Regions from separate parts of the Serratia sp. YWN4 genome, predicted to be linked through region 1. Evidence: predicted binding sites of a transcription regulator. Region 1 holds the regulator's gene; each other region holds the start of a gene.

Region 1 (4,205 bases):
GAAGAAATGTTGCAGAAACTGGCAACAGAATCAGGATTTGCGCTGCGCCACAGCGTGGTTGAAGCCCATGGCCTGTGTTCTGGCTGCGTTGAGGTAGAAGCCTGCGAAAACAAGCATAATTGCGATCACGACCACAGTATTGTGATCAAGAAGAAATAAGCGGTGCGGTAGCAATACCGCAGCGCCGCGCTCATCTATTTTCAGACGTTATAGCTAGCCGGAAACCAGGTGCCGCGCACCCGGTGGCGGTGCCAAATCCAACCCAGTGCCGCCCCGCGCAAGGCCAGAAACACCATCAGAGCCAACCATAAACCATGGTTACCCAATACCGGCAGTGTGAATAACGTCAGCCCATAACCGGCAGCGGCCACCGCCATGCTGTTGCGCATTTCTGCCCCGCGAGTCGCGCCGATAAACATGCCGTCCAGCAGATAACACCAGACACCCACCAAAGGCAGCACTACTTGCCAAGGCAGATAATGATTCGCCAACGCACGTAATTCGGGCAGCGAGGTTAACGCCGCCACGATGTGCTGCCCGGCAAACACATAAATCAGGGCAAAACCGAGCGCCACCAGGCACGCTTGCCTGCAAGCCGCACGCCATACTGTATGCAGTTGGCGATCGTCCCGCGCCCCGTAGGCATGGCCGGAATGTGCTTCAACCGCATAGGCAAAACCATCCAGCGCGTAAGCGGTGAACGTCAGCAGGTTCATCAGCACCGCGTTAACCGCCACGATTTCACTACCCATGCGCGCACCCAGAATGGTCAGCGAGGCAAAACACAGTTGCAGCAATAACGAACGCAGCATGATGTCGCGGTTGAGCGCCAGCAAACGGCGCAGATTGCCGCGCCAGGCGTGGTGCAGCATCGCCAGAGTAATCCCGCGCATTCGTAACACCCGCCACGACAGCCACAGACCCAGCAACAGCGTGGCATACTCGGCAATCGCCGTCGCAGCCGCGGCGCCCTGCACATTCCAGCCCAGCCCCATCACCAGCCAGATATCCAACACAATATTCAGCAGGTTACCGACGATCAGCAAGATCACCGGTGCCCGCACATACTGCACGCCCAACAGCCAGCCAAGCAGCACCATATTGGCTAATGCCGCTGGCGCGCTTAACCAGCGGATCTCCAGAAACAACCGCGCCTGCGCCAAGACTTCTTTATCGCCCCCGACAATCTGCAGGGCCAGTGCGATCAGCGGCGCTCGCAGCAGCACAATCGCCACCCCGGCCACCAGCGCCAATAGCAGCGGTTGCATAAAAGCCTTGGCCAGCCGTTGCGGATCCTGCGCGCCCAATGCCTGCGCTGCCAGCCCGGTGGTACTCATACGCAGGAACAGTAGCAACATGAACAGGAAACTGGTCGCCATTGAGCCCACGGCAACCCCGCCGAGATAAGTCGGGCTATCGAGATGGCCGATAACGGCGGTATCCACCAGGCCAAGCAAGGGAACGGTGATATTGGAAAAGATCATCGGCAACGCCAGGCGCCACAACGCTTTATCGGTGTCGCTGGTAAAAGCAGAAATCAGGCGCATAGTGAAATGTCCCGTGGCCGTGCGGTGGTTTAGAAAAGGTATCGCCCCAGAGTTGGGGCGATATAATTCTTATTAATTGAAATATCAATCAGGGGTATAACGCTTAGATCCAGTCGCCGTTGCGGATCACACCGACGGCTAAGCCTTCGATAGTGAAATTCTGCTCGCGCAGATCGACCACGATCGGCTGGAAATCGCTGTTTTCCGGCAGCAGTTCAACCATGTTGCCATGCTTTTTCAGGCGTTTGACCGTCACTTCATCTTCGATGCGTGCAACCACCACTTGGCCGTTACGCACGTCCTGAGTTTTATGCACCGCCAGCAGATCGCCGTCGAGGATACCGATATCACGCATCGACATACCGCTAACGCGCAGCAGGAAATCAGCGTTGGGTTTAAACAAAGAAGGATCAACTTTGTAATGCCCTTCAATGTGTTGCTCGGCCAGCAAAGGTTCACCGGCAGCAACGCGGCCAACCAGAGGTAACCCTTCTTCATCTTCCATCAGCAGACGGATACCGCGCGAAGCACCGGAGATGATTTCAATCACCCCTTTGCGGGCCAGCGCTTTCAAATGCTCTTCGGCGGCATTAGGCGAACGGAATCCCAGACGCATGGCGATCTCGGCACGTGTTGGTGGCATGCCCGTTTGCGCAATATGATCGCGAATCAGGTCGTAGACCTCTTGCTGTCTGGTAGTTAGTGCTTTCATTCCGCCCCCCTGTTTGTTTATACAGTCTTGCTGTGAGTATATACAGGTAAGACGAGATTGGGAACCGAAGAATAAATAAAAATCAGGGATTAGCGAAGCGGTTCGCAACATTGCGCCCCTTTTCAACGTCAGCTGAAATGCTGCCACAGCACCGAACCCCAGACGAACAGCGCCAGAATAATCGTCAGCGAAACCGCCGCCGATCCCATGTCTTTTGCCCGGCCAGACAGCTCATGGTAATCCGTCCCTACGCGATCGACGATGGCCTCAATCGCGCTGTTGAGGATTTCGACAATCATCACCAGCAGCACCGATCCGATCAATAAAATGCGCGCTATCGCACCCACATCCAGCCAAATCGCCAGTATGATAGCCACGATGACCGCGATCGCTTCCTGGCGGAATGCGGCTTCGTTCTGCCAGGCTGCGGTTAAGCCTTTATATGAATAGCCTGCCGCCTTAATGATGCGTGTCAGGCCCGTTGCTTTATTTGCCATGTTAAGAGCACCTTTCTCTAAGGTGAGTCATAATTTACCTATGTGTTTCCAGAGCCGTTAACGGCTTTGGAATTCCCAACACCACAGATCTGCTACCTGGTTTCTGGTATGCTTGCGGCGCATTGCTAACAAGAGGCTTTATGTTGTTATGTTAGGTTGGCGTAAAATATATTATAAACTATTGAATTTACCACTGAAAATGTTGGTAAGAAGTAAGGTTATCCCTTCGGATCCGGTCACGGAGTTAGGGTTAGATCCCTCACGGCCAATTCTGTATGTTTTACCTTATAATTCCAAGGCAGATTTGCTCACCTTGCGCACCCAGTGCCTGGCGCAGGATCTGCCCGACCCCCTTAACTCGCTGGAGATCGACGGCGCCGTTCTGCCAAGCCACGTGTTTATCCATGAAGGCCCGCGCGTCTTCCGCTATTACACGCCAAAAGAAGAATCGGTAAAACTGTTCCACGACTATCTGGATCTGCACCGCAGCAATCCGGATCTCGACATTCAGATGCTCCCGGTATCAGTGATGTTCGGCCGCTCGCCGGGGCGTGAAGGGCACGGAACACCGCATCTGCGCCTGCTGAATGGCGTACAGAAATTCTTCGCCATACTGTGGTTAGGGCGTGACAGTTTTGTCCGCTTCTCCAATACCGTTTCTCTGCGGCGCATGGCCACCGAGCACGGTACTGATAAAACCATCGCGCAGAAACTGGCGCGTGTCGCGCGCATGCACTTCTCGCGTCAGCGCTTGGCCGCCGTTGGGCCAAGCCTGCCAGCCCGCCAGGATCTGTTCAACAAATTGCTGGCTTCCAAAGCAATTGAGAAAGCGGTCGAAGACGAAGCGCGCAGCAAAAAGATCACTCACGAAAAAGCCCAGCAGAATGCGATCGCGCTGATGGAAGAGATTGCCGCCGACTTCTCTTATGAAGCCGTGCGCCTTTCCGATCGCGTGCTGAGCTGGACCTGGAACCGGTTGTATCAGGGCATCAACGTCACCAAAGCCGAGCGAGTGCGCCAACTGGCGCAAGACGGCCACGAGATCGTCTACGTGCCCTGCCACCGCAGCCACATGGATTATCTGTTGCTGTCTTACGTGCTTTACCATCAGGGGCTGGTGCCGCCACATATCGCCGCGGGCATCAACCTGAACTTCTGGCCCGCCGGGCCGATTTTCCGCCGTTTGGGTGCGTTCTTTATCCGCCGTACCTTCAAGGGTAACAAGCTCTATTCCACCGTGTTCCGTGAATATCTTGGTGAGCTGTTCACCCGCGGCTATTCGGTAGAATATTTTGTGGAAGGTGGCCGTTCTCGTACCGGGCGCTTGTTGGAACCGAAAACTGGCACCTTGTCGATGACCATTCAGGCGATGCTGCGCGGCGGGACTCGTCCAATCACCTTAGTGCCGGTTTACATCGGTTATGAGCATGTGATGGAGGTAGGAACCTA
Region 2 (4,205 bases), 1.1 Mb from region 1:
TTGATGCTCTCCCCGCATGCAGTGCGTGCCACGCGTGAAGCGGTTGATGCTATTGCGCAAGCTGAACTGATCCTGATTGGCCCAGGCAGTTTTCTCACCAGCCTGATGCCGCTGTTACTGCTTGACGATCTGACCCAAGCCCTGCGCCGCAGCAGCGCCAGTATGATCTATATCGGTAATCTGGGGCGTGAGCTGAGCGTTGCTGCCGCAGCACTGACGCTCAAACAAAAGCTGGAGCTGATGGAAGAGAAAATCGGCCGGAAAATGATTGATGCGGTGGTGGTTGGCCCGCATATCAACACGGATGAAATGCACGATCGCATCGTGGTAAAACAACCGCTGGAAGCCGCTGACATTCCTTACCGTCACGATCGCCAGTTACTGCGCCTGGCGCTGGAGCAGGCACTGGTGCAACTGGCCACCCGCACCTAGATCAATCCTTGCCGCGGTGCCACGGGTTATCGCTGACGGTGTCGATATAGAGATCTTCCACCTGCTTGCGCGCCCACGGCGTGCGGCGCAAAAACTTCAGGCTGGACTTGATGCTCGGATCGCTGCTGAAACAGTTGATACGGATGCGTTCAGCCAGCCCGCTCCAGCCATACTGTTCCACCAACTTGTTCAGTAATTGTTCCAGCGTAATACCGTGTAACGGATCTTTTGATGGATGTGCAGTCATGCTCGGCAACTCATATCAATAATTGGGGCGCATACCTTAATCAGCAAACGCATACGCGGCAAGGAGTTTATCCCCGCCACCTTTCAAGCTAGCACAGTTATGAAATCGCAATAAACTGCTCGCGCAACTGATGGATTTCGTCGCGCACGGCGGCGGCCTGTTCGAACTCCAGGTTCTGCGCATGGGAATACATCTGGCCTTCCAACTCGCGGATTTTCTGATCCAACGCTTTTGGCGTGAGGTGTTTGTACTGCGCCGCGCTTTCTGCCGCCTTGCCTCTGCCTTTGTGCTTGCTACGCGAACTCGGGTTCCCCAGTTGCATAATATCGGCCACTTTCTTGTTCAAGCCCTTAGGTACAATGCCGTTGGCTTCGTTATGCGCCTGCTGCTTGGCACGGCGGCGTTCGGTTTCACCGATCGCCTTGGCCATGGAATCGGTAATTCTGTCGCCGTACAGAATCGCCTTGCCGTTGAGATTACGCGCTGCACGGCCGATGGTCTGGATCAGCGAGCGCTCTGAACGCAGGAAGCCCTCTTTATCGGCGTCCAGGATCGCCACCAGCGACACCTCAGGCATGTCCAATCCTTCCCGCAGCAGGTTGATCCCCACCAGCACGTCGAACTCACCAAGGCGCAAATCACGGATGATTTCAACACGTTCTACGGTGTCAATATCCGAGTGCAGGTAACGCACCCGCTCACCGTGTTCCTCCAGGTATTCCGTCAGGTCTTCCGCCATGCGTTTGGTCAGCGTCGTCACCAGCACGCGTTCGTTGATCGCCACACGTTTGCGGATCTCGGAAAGCAGATCGTCAACCTGAGTAGTGACCGGGCGGACTTCCACCAGCGGATCCAACAGGCCGGTTGGGCGCACCACCTGATCGATAATATCGCCACCGGATTTCTCCAGCTCATATTTACCCGGCGTGGCAGAAACATAGATGGTTTGCGGGGCCAGCGCCTCAAACTCTTCAAAGCGCATCGGCCGGTTGTCCAGCGCCGAAGGCAGACGAAAACCGTATTCCACCAGCGTTTCTTTACGCGAACGGTCGCCTTTGAACATGCCGCCGATCTGCGGAATAGTGACGTGCGATTCGTCTACCACCAGCAGACCATCGGCAGGCAGGTAGTCGAACAGCGTCGGTGGCGGCTCGCCCTCACCGCGCCCGGAGAGATAGCGCGAGTAGTTTTCGATGCCCGAGCAATAGCCCAGCTCATTCATCATCTCCAGATCAAACTGGGTACGCTGCGCCAGCCGCTGCTCTTCCAGCAGCTTATTGTTCGCCAGCAACACCTTGCGCCGCTGTTCCAGTTCCACCTTGATCTCTTCCATCGCCTGTAAGATACGTTCCCGCGGTGTGACGTAGTGGGATTTAGGGTAGATGGTGAAACGGGGCACCACCTGCTCAATCTGGCCGGTGAGCGGATCAAACAGCGACAGGCGTTCCACCTCTTCGTCGAACAATTCGACGCGCAGCGCCAGTTCGTCCGACTCCGCCGGGAAGATATCGATCACTTCACCGCGCACGCGGAAGGTAGCGCGCTGGAATGCCTGATCGTTACGGGTATATTGCAGCTCAGCCAAACGGCGCAGGATCGAGCGCTGATCGATGATCATCCCTTTGGTCAGGTGCAGCATCATTTTCAGGTAAAGATCGGGATCCCCCAGACCATAGATTGCGGAAACCGAGGCCACCACCACCACATCACGCCGCTCAAGCAGCGCTTTGGTGGCCGAAAGGCGCATCTGTTCAATGTGTTCGTTTATTGAAGCGTCTTTCTCGATAAAGGTATCGGAGCTGGGAACGTAGGCTTCTGGCTGGTAGTAATCGTAGTAAGAGACAAAATATTCCACCGCATTCTCGGGAAAGAACTCTTTCATCTCGCCGTAGAGCTGTGCCGCCAGGGTTTTGTTCGGCGCCAGCACCATGGTTGGCCGGTTGAGATCGGCGATCACGTTAGCGATAGTAAAGGTCTTGCCCGACCCGGTCACCCCCAGCAAGGTCTGGTGTGCCAGGCCATCTTCCAGCCCCATTTCCAGCTTGCGAATGGCCTCCGGCTGATCGCCGGCCGGTGCAAATTCTGAATGCAGTTTGAAAATTTTGCTCATATATACCCTGAATAATTCGAGTGGCAACCGGGCGACGAGGATAGCATCTGCGAGCAGCGGCTCCTAAGTATGGAAAACCCTAGCGATCTCCGCCAGCGCTTATAATACTGGATATAAAACCAGCTTCAAGTGGATTTGTCGCTTTAACGTGCGTTAACCCTGCGTCTGCGCACCAAGGAGGTTAGGGTAGCGTGACATTTTTATTGTCAACCACCATTTTATCCCCAGACTCCGGCAATAATTAACATCTCGATAGCATTCAGAGTAAAAATGACGCGTAGATCGTCCAGCCGTTATTGGCTTGCTTGATTTTAATTAACTTATTGATAATTATATATTTTATAAAAAAGACGAGAATACGGGCAACACGAACACAACCCGCGTCCGCTCTCTGTTTACGCCGCTTTTCTAAGGATAATGCACAAGGTTATCCACAGGAATGGTGGATAACTCACACCACCCCATGGGGGCCGGGAGTTACAGAAAGAACGGTTTTCTCGCTAAAATGTCGTCTAAGCCGATTTTTTAGTTATTTTTTCACAAAAATCTGGCTTTGGTTATGACAATTAATACTAAAAAGAGTCATTGCCTGGATCTCATTTTCTCTCTTCCCATTCCAGGCTGCTGCCTGTTGTTACCAGCTGCTGGAACTTGCACCATTTCCCGTCAACGCCGCACCACAAAAGTGCAAGAAAACGCTCGTGCTCGTGGCGGATCTTTTTCCGGCTCCCGCAACCCGCTCCGCCAGCACAGCCGCAGCAATTAACAAATCGGCAACACTGGCCATTTTGCGCTATACCCATAAAGTTGGCCTGAGAATTGCTGAATTCTTTTACACACCGCGCAACTGCACCCGAAAACGGAGTGGCTCATCCCATCCACGAGTGAACACGCCTCTTTGAGGAGAATGCAAAATGCTAAGTTTACGCGCAGTAAATCAATATTATGGGCATAACCATATATTGTGGGATGTCAGCCTTGAACTACCGCGTGGGCAATGTACCACGCTGCTTGGCCGCAACGGCGTGGGTAAAACGACGCTGGTTAATTGCATTATGGGGCACCTGCCGATTGTCAGCGGCAGCATGACCTGGCAACTGGCCGATGAACCACCGCAAAATCTGTTGCAACAGCCGATGGAAAAGCGGGCGGCACTGGGGATCAGCTACGTGCCGCAAGGGCGGCAAATTTTCTCCCAACTGAGCGTGGAGGAAAACCTTCAGATAGCGCTGCTGGCCGGGCATGACAAAACCCGGCGTATTCCGCCGATGATTTACAGCCTGTTTCCCCAGTTGCGGGCCATGTTGCTGTATCGTGCCGGGGATTTGTGTGGCGATGAGCAGCAACAACTGGCGATCGCCCGCGCACTGGTGCTGGAACCGGAGTTGCTGATCCTCGATGAGCCAACTATGGGCA
Region 3 (4,205 bases), 1.6 Mb from region 1:
GATCGTCTGCCTGATCCGCTCTCTGATCGACAGCGGTAAAGATTACGTGGTGGGGATGCTGAGCGCGCTGGGGCAACTGGCCAACGCACAGACCGAAGCCAAGGGGGCTTATCCCGGCTGGCAACCCGATGCCAACTCACCGGTGATGCAACTGGTGCGTGAAACCTACCAGAAACTGTTTAACAGCACGCCAAACATTATGGTGATCCACGCCGGGTTGGAATGTGGCTTGTTCAAAAAGCCTTACCCGCATATGGATATGGTGTCGATTGGGCCAACCATCACCGGGCCACACTCGCCGGATGAGCAAGTGCATATCGCCAGCGTCGGGCAATACTGGACGCTGTTGACCGAACTGCTGAAAGCAATTCCTGAGCGCGAATAAGAGTTATGCTGCAAGGGTGCAATATTGTGCCCTTGCAGGTTAATACATCAACCACCCGTTCTTACCACGTCAGCACCAGTTGCCGCTCAAGCTGCGGATCCAGCAACGTGACATGCAACCCGACCAAGCGCACACCGCGCCCTTCCCGCCGCTCCTGCCACACTTGGCGCGCAACGTTGATCAAATCCTCTTTATTCAGCACCGGCCAGATATGCTCCTGCGTGGTCTGCTGAAAGTCCTGAAACTTCAGTTTCACCCCTTGCCGGGCGATGTGCAGATCCGGTTTAACCTTACGCAAGCGCATCTCCAACTCGGGATACAGTTTGTCGACAATCAGCGTCTCACAATCTTGCCAATGGTGAATATCTTCTGCCAGCGTGCGCTCAACGCCGACCGACTTACGGAGGCGATCGGGGGAAACCTCTCGCTCATCAATACCCTGGCTGCGCTCCCACAGTACCCGGCCAAACTTGCCGAAGCTTTTTAGCAATGCCGCCAGATCGTATTGCTGCACATCGGCACAGGTGCGCAACCCCAGTTCCTCCAGCCGCTTGGCGGTCACTTTGCCCACGCCAGGGATCTTACCGAGCGGCAACTGCTGCAAAAAACCCGGCACCTGCGCGGGCGTAATCACGTATTGGCCGTTGGGTTTATTCAATTCCGAGGCGATCTTGGCGAGAAATTTGATCGGCGCGATCCCGGCCGAGGCGGTGAGATGCAATTCATCTGAGATCGCCTGGCGGATCTCTTGGGCGATCAACGTTGCTGAGCCGCTGCACTGTACGCTGTCGCTCACATCCAGATAGGCTTCGTCCAGCGACAGCGGTTCAATCAAGGAGGTGTAGCGGGCAAAAATAGCGCGGATCTGCTGCGAGGCTTCTTTATAGGCCGCCATCCGCCCCGGTAGCAGCTTCAGGTGCGGGCAAAGTTTGAGCGCCATGGCGGTAGACATGGCGCTGTGTACCCCGTAACGGCGTGCAGGGTAGTTGGCGGTGCTGATCACCCCACGCCGATCGGCGCTGGCACCAATCGCTAATGGAATATCGCGCAGGCTGGGATCGTCGCGCATTTCCACCGCCGCGAAGAAGCAATCCATATCGACATGAATGATTTTACGCATCTCACCCTCCCAGAATACTGTTTAAATATACAGTAAAATATAGGGAACTCAAACGCGAAAATGATCAGATGGGATAAGAAAAGGGCTCTGCGTACAGAACCCCTTGATATTCAGCGGTTATAAAATGCGATGCTTTTCCAGTTGCTCACGCCGCCGCGCTTCTTTCGCCAAACGCTTTTTGCGTGCATCGCAGGGTTCTGGGCAATCGCAGACTTTCTCCATTCCCAACGCGGTAATCCCCCCACAACTGCCTTGCAGGGTTTTGCGTCGGAACAGATAGCCGAGCGACATGCCAGCAACCACCAGCAGAAACAGCACAAAGGATGCAACGAATACCGTCAGCATAACCGCCTCACTCGCTTTTCTTCAGATAGGGTTTGAACGCCGCAGAATAACGCTCTTCAAAACCGTTGGCGGTTTTCACGATCATGAAGACCGGAATCCCCATCAGGTTTGCCAGCGCCATACCCCGATCCGGCCCCAGCACATTCAGGCCGGTGGAAAGGCCGTCAGCGGTCATACACTGCGGGCTGATCACGGTAACCGATACCAGATGATGGTTGATCGGCTTACCGGTGGCAGGGTCGATAGTATGAGAATAGCGCACCCCATCCTGTTCGAAGTAGTTACGGTAATCCCCAGAGGTGGCGATAGACATTTCACCCGGTTCAATCACCAGATGTGCCTGTTGCTCCACACCGGCGATTGGGCGTTCAATGGCAATACGCCACGGTTGTTTCTCGCCGTTATGGCCGCGGGTACGCACTTCACCACCGATATCAACCATGTAGTTTTTGACCTGCTGTGATTGCAGGTATTGCGCGATCACATCCACACCATAACCTTTGGCGATGGAAGAGAGATCGACATACAACTCCGGAATGCTCTTCACCAGCGCGTTACCTTCGACCGACAGCTTGTCGATCCCAGTCCAGCTACGGCGCAGCTCCAGTTCGGCGGCGCTCGGCACTTTATTCGGGCGCCCTTCTGGGCCAAAACCCCACAGATTCACCAGCGGCCCAACGGTGACATCAAGCGCACCGTCGGTCACCCGGTTGATACGCAACGCTTCCAGCACCACTTCCGTGGTTGCAGCGGAAACCGGGAACGGTTGGTTCACTTCGCGGCTGGCATTAAAACGGCTCAGTTCAGAATCGGGCCGATAGGTCGACATCTGATCGTTAACCTGTTCCAGCCGTTTATCGATCTCGGCGCGCAACGTCTCCACTGCGGGCGTCTCTTCCCCTGGCACAAAACGGATCGAGTAATAGGTTCCCATCGTCTTGCCGTCGAGATTTTCCTGCTTCGGCTCACACCCTGCCAAGAGCAAAGTGGCGCCAAGCGCCACTATTGTCATGCAAAACTTCATTCAACCGCCTGTTTAACCACCAAAATCATCGAGCATAATATTGTCGTCTTCAACACCCAGATCTTTCAGCATCTTGATCACTGCCGCGTTCATCATTGGCGGGCCACACATGTAAAACTCACAATCTTCCGGTGCCGGATGGTTCTTCAGGTAATTTTCCAGCAGGACATTGTGAATAAAGCCGGTATAGCCAGCCCAGTTATCTTCCGGCTGCGGATCGGAAAGCGCCACGTGCCAGGTAAAGTTTTCGTTCTCTTCCTGCAGATGATTGAAGTCATCCTCATAGAACATTTCACGCAGAGAACGGGCACCGTACCAGAAAGTGATTTTGCGCTTGGATTGCAGGCGTTTCAGCTGATCGAAAATGTGTGAACGCATCGGTGCCATACCGGCCCCACCGCCGATAAACACCATTTCTGCCTGGGTATCTTTGGCAAAGAACTCGCCGAACGGCCCGGAGATCGTCACCTTGTCGCCCGCTTTCAGCGACCAGATATAGGAAGACATAATGCCCGGCGGTGCCTCAGGGTTATTCGGTGGCGGCGTAGCGATACGCACGTTGAGCATAATAATGCCCTTTTCATCCGGGTAGTTGGCCATTGAGTAGGCTCGAACCGTGGGTTCCTTCACCACCGAACGGAAGCGGAACAGGTTGAACTTGTCCCAATCACCCCGGTATTCCTGTGGTACTTCAAAATCGGCATAGCTGACTTCGTGCGCCGGAGCCTCGATCTGGATAAAGCCCCCGGCACGGAATGGCACATCTTCGCCATCCGGGATCTTCAGCATCAGCTCTTTGATAAAGGTGGCTTTGTTATCGTTGGAGATAACTTCGCAATCCCATTTCTTCACGCCGAAGATCTCTTCCGGCAGTTCGATCTTGAGGTTCTGCTTCACATTCACCTGGCACGCCAGGCGGCAACCCTCTTTGGCTTCACGCTTGCTGATGTGAGAAAGCTCGGTGGGCAGAATATCGCCGCCGCCCTCTTTGATCACCACCCGGCACTGGCCGCAGGAACCGCCGCCGCCACAGGCCGAGGAAACAAAGATCCCTTGGCTGGAGAGCATGTTGAGCAGTTTATCCCCCGCCGGAGCGGTAAAACTTTTATCTTGATCGCCATTAACCTCAACGGCGATATCACCGGTATTCACCAGCTTGGATTTGGCAAACAGAATCAGCAGTGCCAACACCATAACGATGCAGGTGAACATGGCGACGCCTAAAATAATTTCCATAAATACTTCCCGCCTTTATAACTGAACGCCAGAGAAGGACATAAAGCCCAACGCCATCAGCCCGGTGGCAATAAAGGTAATGCCCAGACCACGTA
Region 4 (4,205 bases), 2.6 Mb from region 1:
ACCATAGCGTGCCTGCTGTTGCTGAGCAAAAACCTGGCCGAGTGCCGCTTCCTGCAAGGCGTTTTCATCATCATGCTGATATTCTTCGCCATAGCGCTGGTTTTGCTGCTCGGCAAATGCCTGACGCAATGCCGCTTCCTGCAAAGCCTCATCCTCTTGTGGAGGACTGACGGGCTCTTCGCTGCGATGACGCTGCTCCTGCTCTGCCATCCGCTGCGAAGGCAACTTGATGCCGTAGGAGGCCAGCTCACGCCGAGTGGGGATACGCACCGGATTCGGGCGCGGTAACTCAGGGCCGATACCTTGCTTGATCTGAGAATTACCGTCGCTGGTGGCGGTAAATGCTGGCATAAAGGTATGGTTCACCACACTGGCGGCGGCGGTTGTTGCCGTAGCGGATGGTGGTTTCATTGCACCAAAAGGAGGTACATCATCGCTGGCGCTGAACCCGGTTGAACCACTGAAACCAACGTGATCGCGCTGTGCAGTAGAAAAATCAAACGGCGACTGCTCACGCTGCGGCGCCACAGAGGCGTTCCAATCCCCCAAGCGCGGCTCGTTTTCGTCCTGATAAGGATCTAGCGGGCGTGTCGTTTTCGGCGTTGGTGTTTCTTCGGGTAGCTCAAACGAATAGAGCGGTGGCGTGCTCTGCTCTGGCGCTGGGTTCAATGGATGCTGACTGATCGAAGCAGGTGCTGCGGGGGCAGCCGTTACCGCAGGCGGAGTGGTTACCGGTATATCAACCACCGCATGTACAGGTTCAAGTTCGTCATCGATGGCGCGCAAGCCACTCAAGAGTGGATCAACGTCATCCTGTTGCGCCATTTCACTGACCGAAGGCGCAGAGAACAGCACATCATCCTCGTCCGTCACAGCGGCTACGGCGGTGCTCTTAGCATCTGGCTCTGACTGATCAATCAACCTGTCGTCATCATCGTGATAATGATCGTCACGACGTGAACGGTTGGTCATGAAAGTAGCGGTTCCCAGTACCACACCACCGATTTTTTCAGCGATAACCAACCAGGACCAGCCGGTGAACAGCGTTAACCCCACCGCCCAAATGCCTAACAGCGCCAAGGTGGCACCAATGCCATTGAACCATGGCAGCATGGCATTGCTCAGCAAACTGCCAATCACGCCGCCGGAGGCGAAATAATAGAGATCGTCAACATTCAGTGCTGCCAAACCACAGGAGGTAAGCACCAGCGCCAACGTGCCGATCAGGCGTAACGACAGCGCAAAATAGTCAATATGATCATGATTGCCGCGCTGACGAAACCCAGCCCAGCATAGAGTGAACATGATCGGTGGTATCGCGTAAGCGAGTACTCCGAAGGTGAAGAACAGCGTGTCGGCCAACCATGCGCCAACACCGCCGCCCAGATTATGGATCGGCTCGTGCCATGCAGTTTGCGACCAACTGGGGTCAGAAGGATTGAAACTGACCAGTGCAGCCATAAGGTAAACGGCAAAAATCGCTACCACGATCGACAAAGCCTCAAGCAAACGCTGCCCGCTGCTAAGCCTCTTCAGGGTAACTTCTTTATCTTCTGTGTATTCCTGGCTCAAGAAAGGCTCTCCAGGTTCCTGTTAGCTGGCATAGTAACAGCGCCGAGAGGCTTCCTCGGCGCCGAAACTGTATGGATAAACAGGAGTATAACGAATTTAATCAGGTTTTGCACCTGCGTCTTACCGTGTTTTGATAACCAGACGGTTACTCTGTTTCACTTCTTCCATCACCACGTAAGTCCGGGTGTCATTAACCCCCGGCAAACGCAACAGAGTTTCGCCCAGCAATTTACGGTAAGCCGACATATCGGGTACACGGGTTTTCAACAGATAGTCGAAATCACCGGAAACCAAATGACACTCCTGAATTTCTTCAAGCTTCTGTACGGCTGAGTTGAATTGCTCAAACACGTCCGGCGCACCGCGGTTCAGCGTGATTTCCACGAAAACCAGCAGGGAAGCGTCCAGATAATGTGGGTTGAGCAATGCGGTATAACCATGGATAAAACCCTGGCGCTCAAGGCGGCGCACACGTTCTAAACATGGCGTTGGGGATAGCCCCACGCGCTTCGAAAGCTCGACGTTCGAAATTCGCCCATCCTTTTGCAATTCATTCAGGATGTTGCGGTCGATACGGTCAAGATCTTTACCCGGGCGTTTTTTGTTGTCTGCCATTATTATTGTCTCTCTTATGTTCTTCCCTGCACTTGCCACACCCTAGCCAACGTCAATGTGCAAGGGCTTGTTCCAAGCGAAGACCCGATGTCTTTGATAAGCGGCCCATTCCCCTGAGACAGGGAATATTTCTGTAACACTTACCGCCGTACTGCCCCTTCACTACCATCTTCCGTCGTTATACAGCCTGTCTGTCCACCCCATACAACGAATTCAAATGATGCTTACATGCAGAAGAGAATTCACCCCCGAGAGCCAAATCCACCCCCACCTGCCGCAACGATGTAATACGCTGCTTTCTTGCCATAAATACAAACGATTTACTGCCGGTGCGGGGATAATTTCTTCTTCCTATGATGTTTTCGCAAATGCGCAGCGGATTGTCAAAGTAAAAGAAGTAAAATCAGAAGAACGTGCCGTGAGGAAAACGGAGCACCTCATTTTCAGTTAGGAATCTCCGCATTAAAAAGTCAGGAAGTTAGCTACATAAACCCGACAAAAATGCCATTTTTCACGCGTTTATGTACAGATATAATCCTTGCCTTGAGATTAACTGAATTACGGCGTCGAGGAATCGGGAATCTGTCATTAATCGGTAATCGCTATCAAACAAATCGTTAACAACATTTCCTGATGCTTTTTTTACTGCCGCATTTTCCCTACAATCGCTACCACTGTCCGCCATCGTGGGAAAAGAGGTTATTCATGGGCACGGCTAAACATAGCAAATTACTGATTCTGGGTTCAGGCCCGGCTGGCTACACCGCCGCTGTTTATGCAGCGCGGGCAAACCTGAACCCGGTGTTGATCACCGGTATGGAACAAGGGGGTCAGTTGACCACCACCACCGAGGTCGAAAACTGGCCTGGTGACGCCGAAGGGCTGACTGGCCCGGCATTGATGGAACGCATGCGCGAGCATGCTGAAAAATTCGAGACTGAAATCGTCTTTGACCATATCAACAGTGCTGATTTGCAGAACCGCCCTTTCCGCCTGTTTGGCGACAACGGCGAATACACCTGTGATGCGCTGATCATCGCAACCGGGGCTTCTGCCCGCTACCTAGGGTTGCCAACCGAAGAAGCCTTCAAAGGCAGAGGGGTTTCCGCCTGTGCGACCTGTGACGGTTTCTTCTATCGGAATCAAAAGGTTGCAGTGGTGGGTGGGGGTAATACCGCCGTGGAAGAAGCGCTGTATCTCTCTAACATTGCGTCTGAAGTGCATCTGATTCACCGCCGCGACAGCTTCCGCTCAGAAAAAATTCTGATCAACCGTTTGATGGATAAAGTGAAAAACGGCAACATCGTCCTGCACACCGACCGTACGCTGGACGAAGTGCTGGGTGACCAAATGGGTGTTACCGGTGTGCGTATCCGCAGCACCAAAGCTGGTAATGAAGCCGAAGAACTGGCCGTTGCCGGTGTATTTATCGCGATCGGCCACAGCCCTAATACTGCTGTCTTCGGTGACCAGCTTGCATTGGAAAATGGCTACATCAAAGTGCAGTCCGGCATTCATGGCAACGCAACCCAGACGAGTATCCCTGGCGTGTTTGCCGCTGGCGACGTGATGGACCATATCTATCGTCAGGCAATTACCTCTGCCGGTACCGGTTGCATGGCTGCACTGGATGCCGAACGCTATCTTGACGGTATCGCCCAGGCTGAAGTGCGGTAAGCCCTTCCCCTTAGTTCAAGCCAGGCGGCTTCCGTAGCCGCCTTATTTATCTCCAGCGCATTTCAAATACCCCCCTGAATTCCCGACGCTGATAATACGAAAGGGATATTTATTTTCAGTCTGCATGGTGACGAGGTAACATTAGCGTTCACTTGTTTCGCTTCAGGTCGAGGCAAACACTTTTTAACAGTACGTTAACCTGACCTGTTGCGACAGGCATCGGCGACGCAGACTACCTGATGAAAAAAACCAGACAGTACCAATTAACCCGTTGGCTCAAAACCCAGAGTGCATTGGCACAGCGTTGGCTGCGTCTTTCCATGCTGTTAGGCCTGCTCAGC

The links. Region 1 encodes LexA, which represses DNA repair genes until DNA is damaged. Its sites were predicted from a motif close to TNCTGTATGTACATACAGNA; they were not measured.
Region 2: the regulator LexA is predicted to act here: its motif matches at 2,895-2,914, upstream of uvrB (excinuclease ABC subunit UvrB).
Region 3: the regulator LexA is predicted to act here: its motif matches at 1,521-1,540, upstream of dinB (DNA polymerase IV).
Region 4: the regulator LexA is predicted to act here: its motif matches at 1,638-1,657, upstream of ACX9GT_RS15865 (DNA translocase FtsK 4TM domain-containing protein).

What each region holds. Positions count from the first base shown of each region.
Region 1 is NZ_CM147696.1:468,465-472,669, reverse strand. It holds gene zur (zinc uptake transcriptional repressor Zur) at 1-159, shown strand, start outside; gene dinF (MATE family efflux transporter DinF) at 201-1,547, opposite strand; gene lexA (transcriptional repressor LexA) at 1,651-2,259, opposite strand; gene ACX9GT_RS02235 (diacylglycerol kinase) at 2,388-2,756, opposite strand; gene plsB (glycerol-3-phosphate 1-O-acyltransferase PlsB) at 2,905-4,205, shown strand, end outside.
Region 2 is NZ_CM147696.1:1,617,202-1,621,406, reverse strand. It holds gene ACX9GT_RS07640 (gluconeogenesis factor YvcK family protein) at 1-432, shown strand, start outside; gene ACX9GT_RS07635 (VF530 family protein) at 434-679, opposite strand; gene uvrB (excinuclease ABC subunit UvrB) at 777-2,789, opposite strand; gene ACX9GT_RS07625 (ABC transporter ATP-binding protein) at 3,704-4,205, shown strand, end outside.
Region 3 is NZ_CM147696.1:4,380,899-4,385,103, forward strand. It holds gene pepD (beta-Ala-His dipeptidase) at 1-385, shown strand, start outside; gene dinB (DNA polymerase IV) at 447-1,505, opposite strand; gene nqrM ((Na+)-NQR maturation NqrM) at 1,623-1,850, opposite strand; gene ACX9GT_RS20345 (FAD:protein FMN transferase) at 1,858-2,874, opposite strand; gene nqrF (NADH:ubiquinone reductase (Na(+)-transporting) subunit F) at 2,887-4,110, opposite strand; gene nqrE (NADH:ubiquinone reductase (Na(+)-transporting) subunit E) at 4,126-4,205, opposite strand, start outside.
Region 4 is NZ_CM147696.1:3,363,539-3,367,743, forward strand. It holds gene ACX9GT_RS15865 (DNA translocase FtsK 4TM domain-containing protein) at 1-1,572, opposite strand, end outside; gene lrp (leucine-responsive transcriptional regulator Lrp) at 1,693-2,187, opposite strand; gene trxB (thioredoxin-disulfide reductase) at 2,893-3,864, shown strand; gene cydD (heme ABC transporter permease/ATP-binding protein CydD) at 4,104-4,205, shown strand, end outside.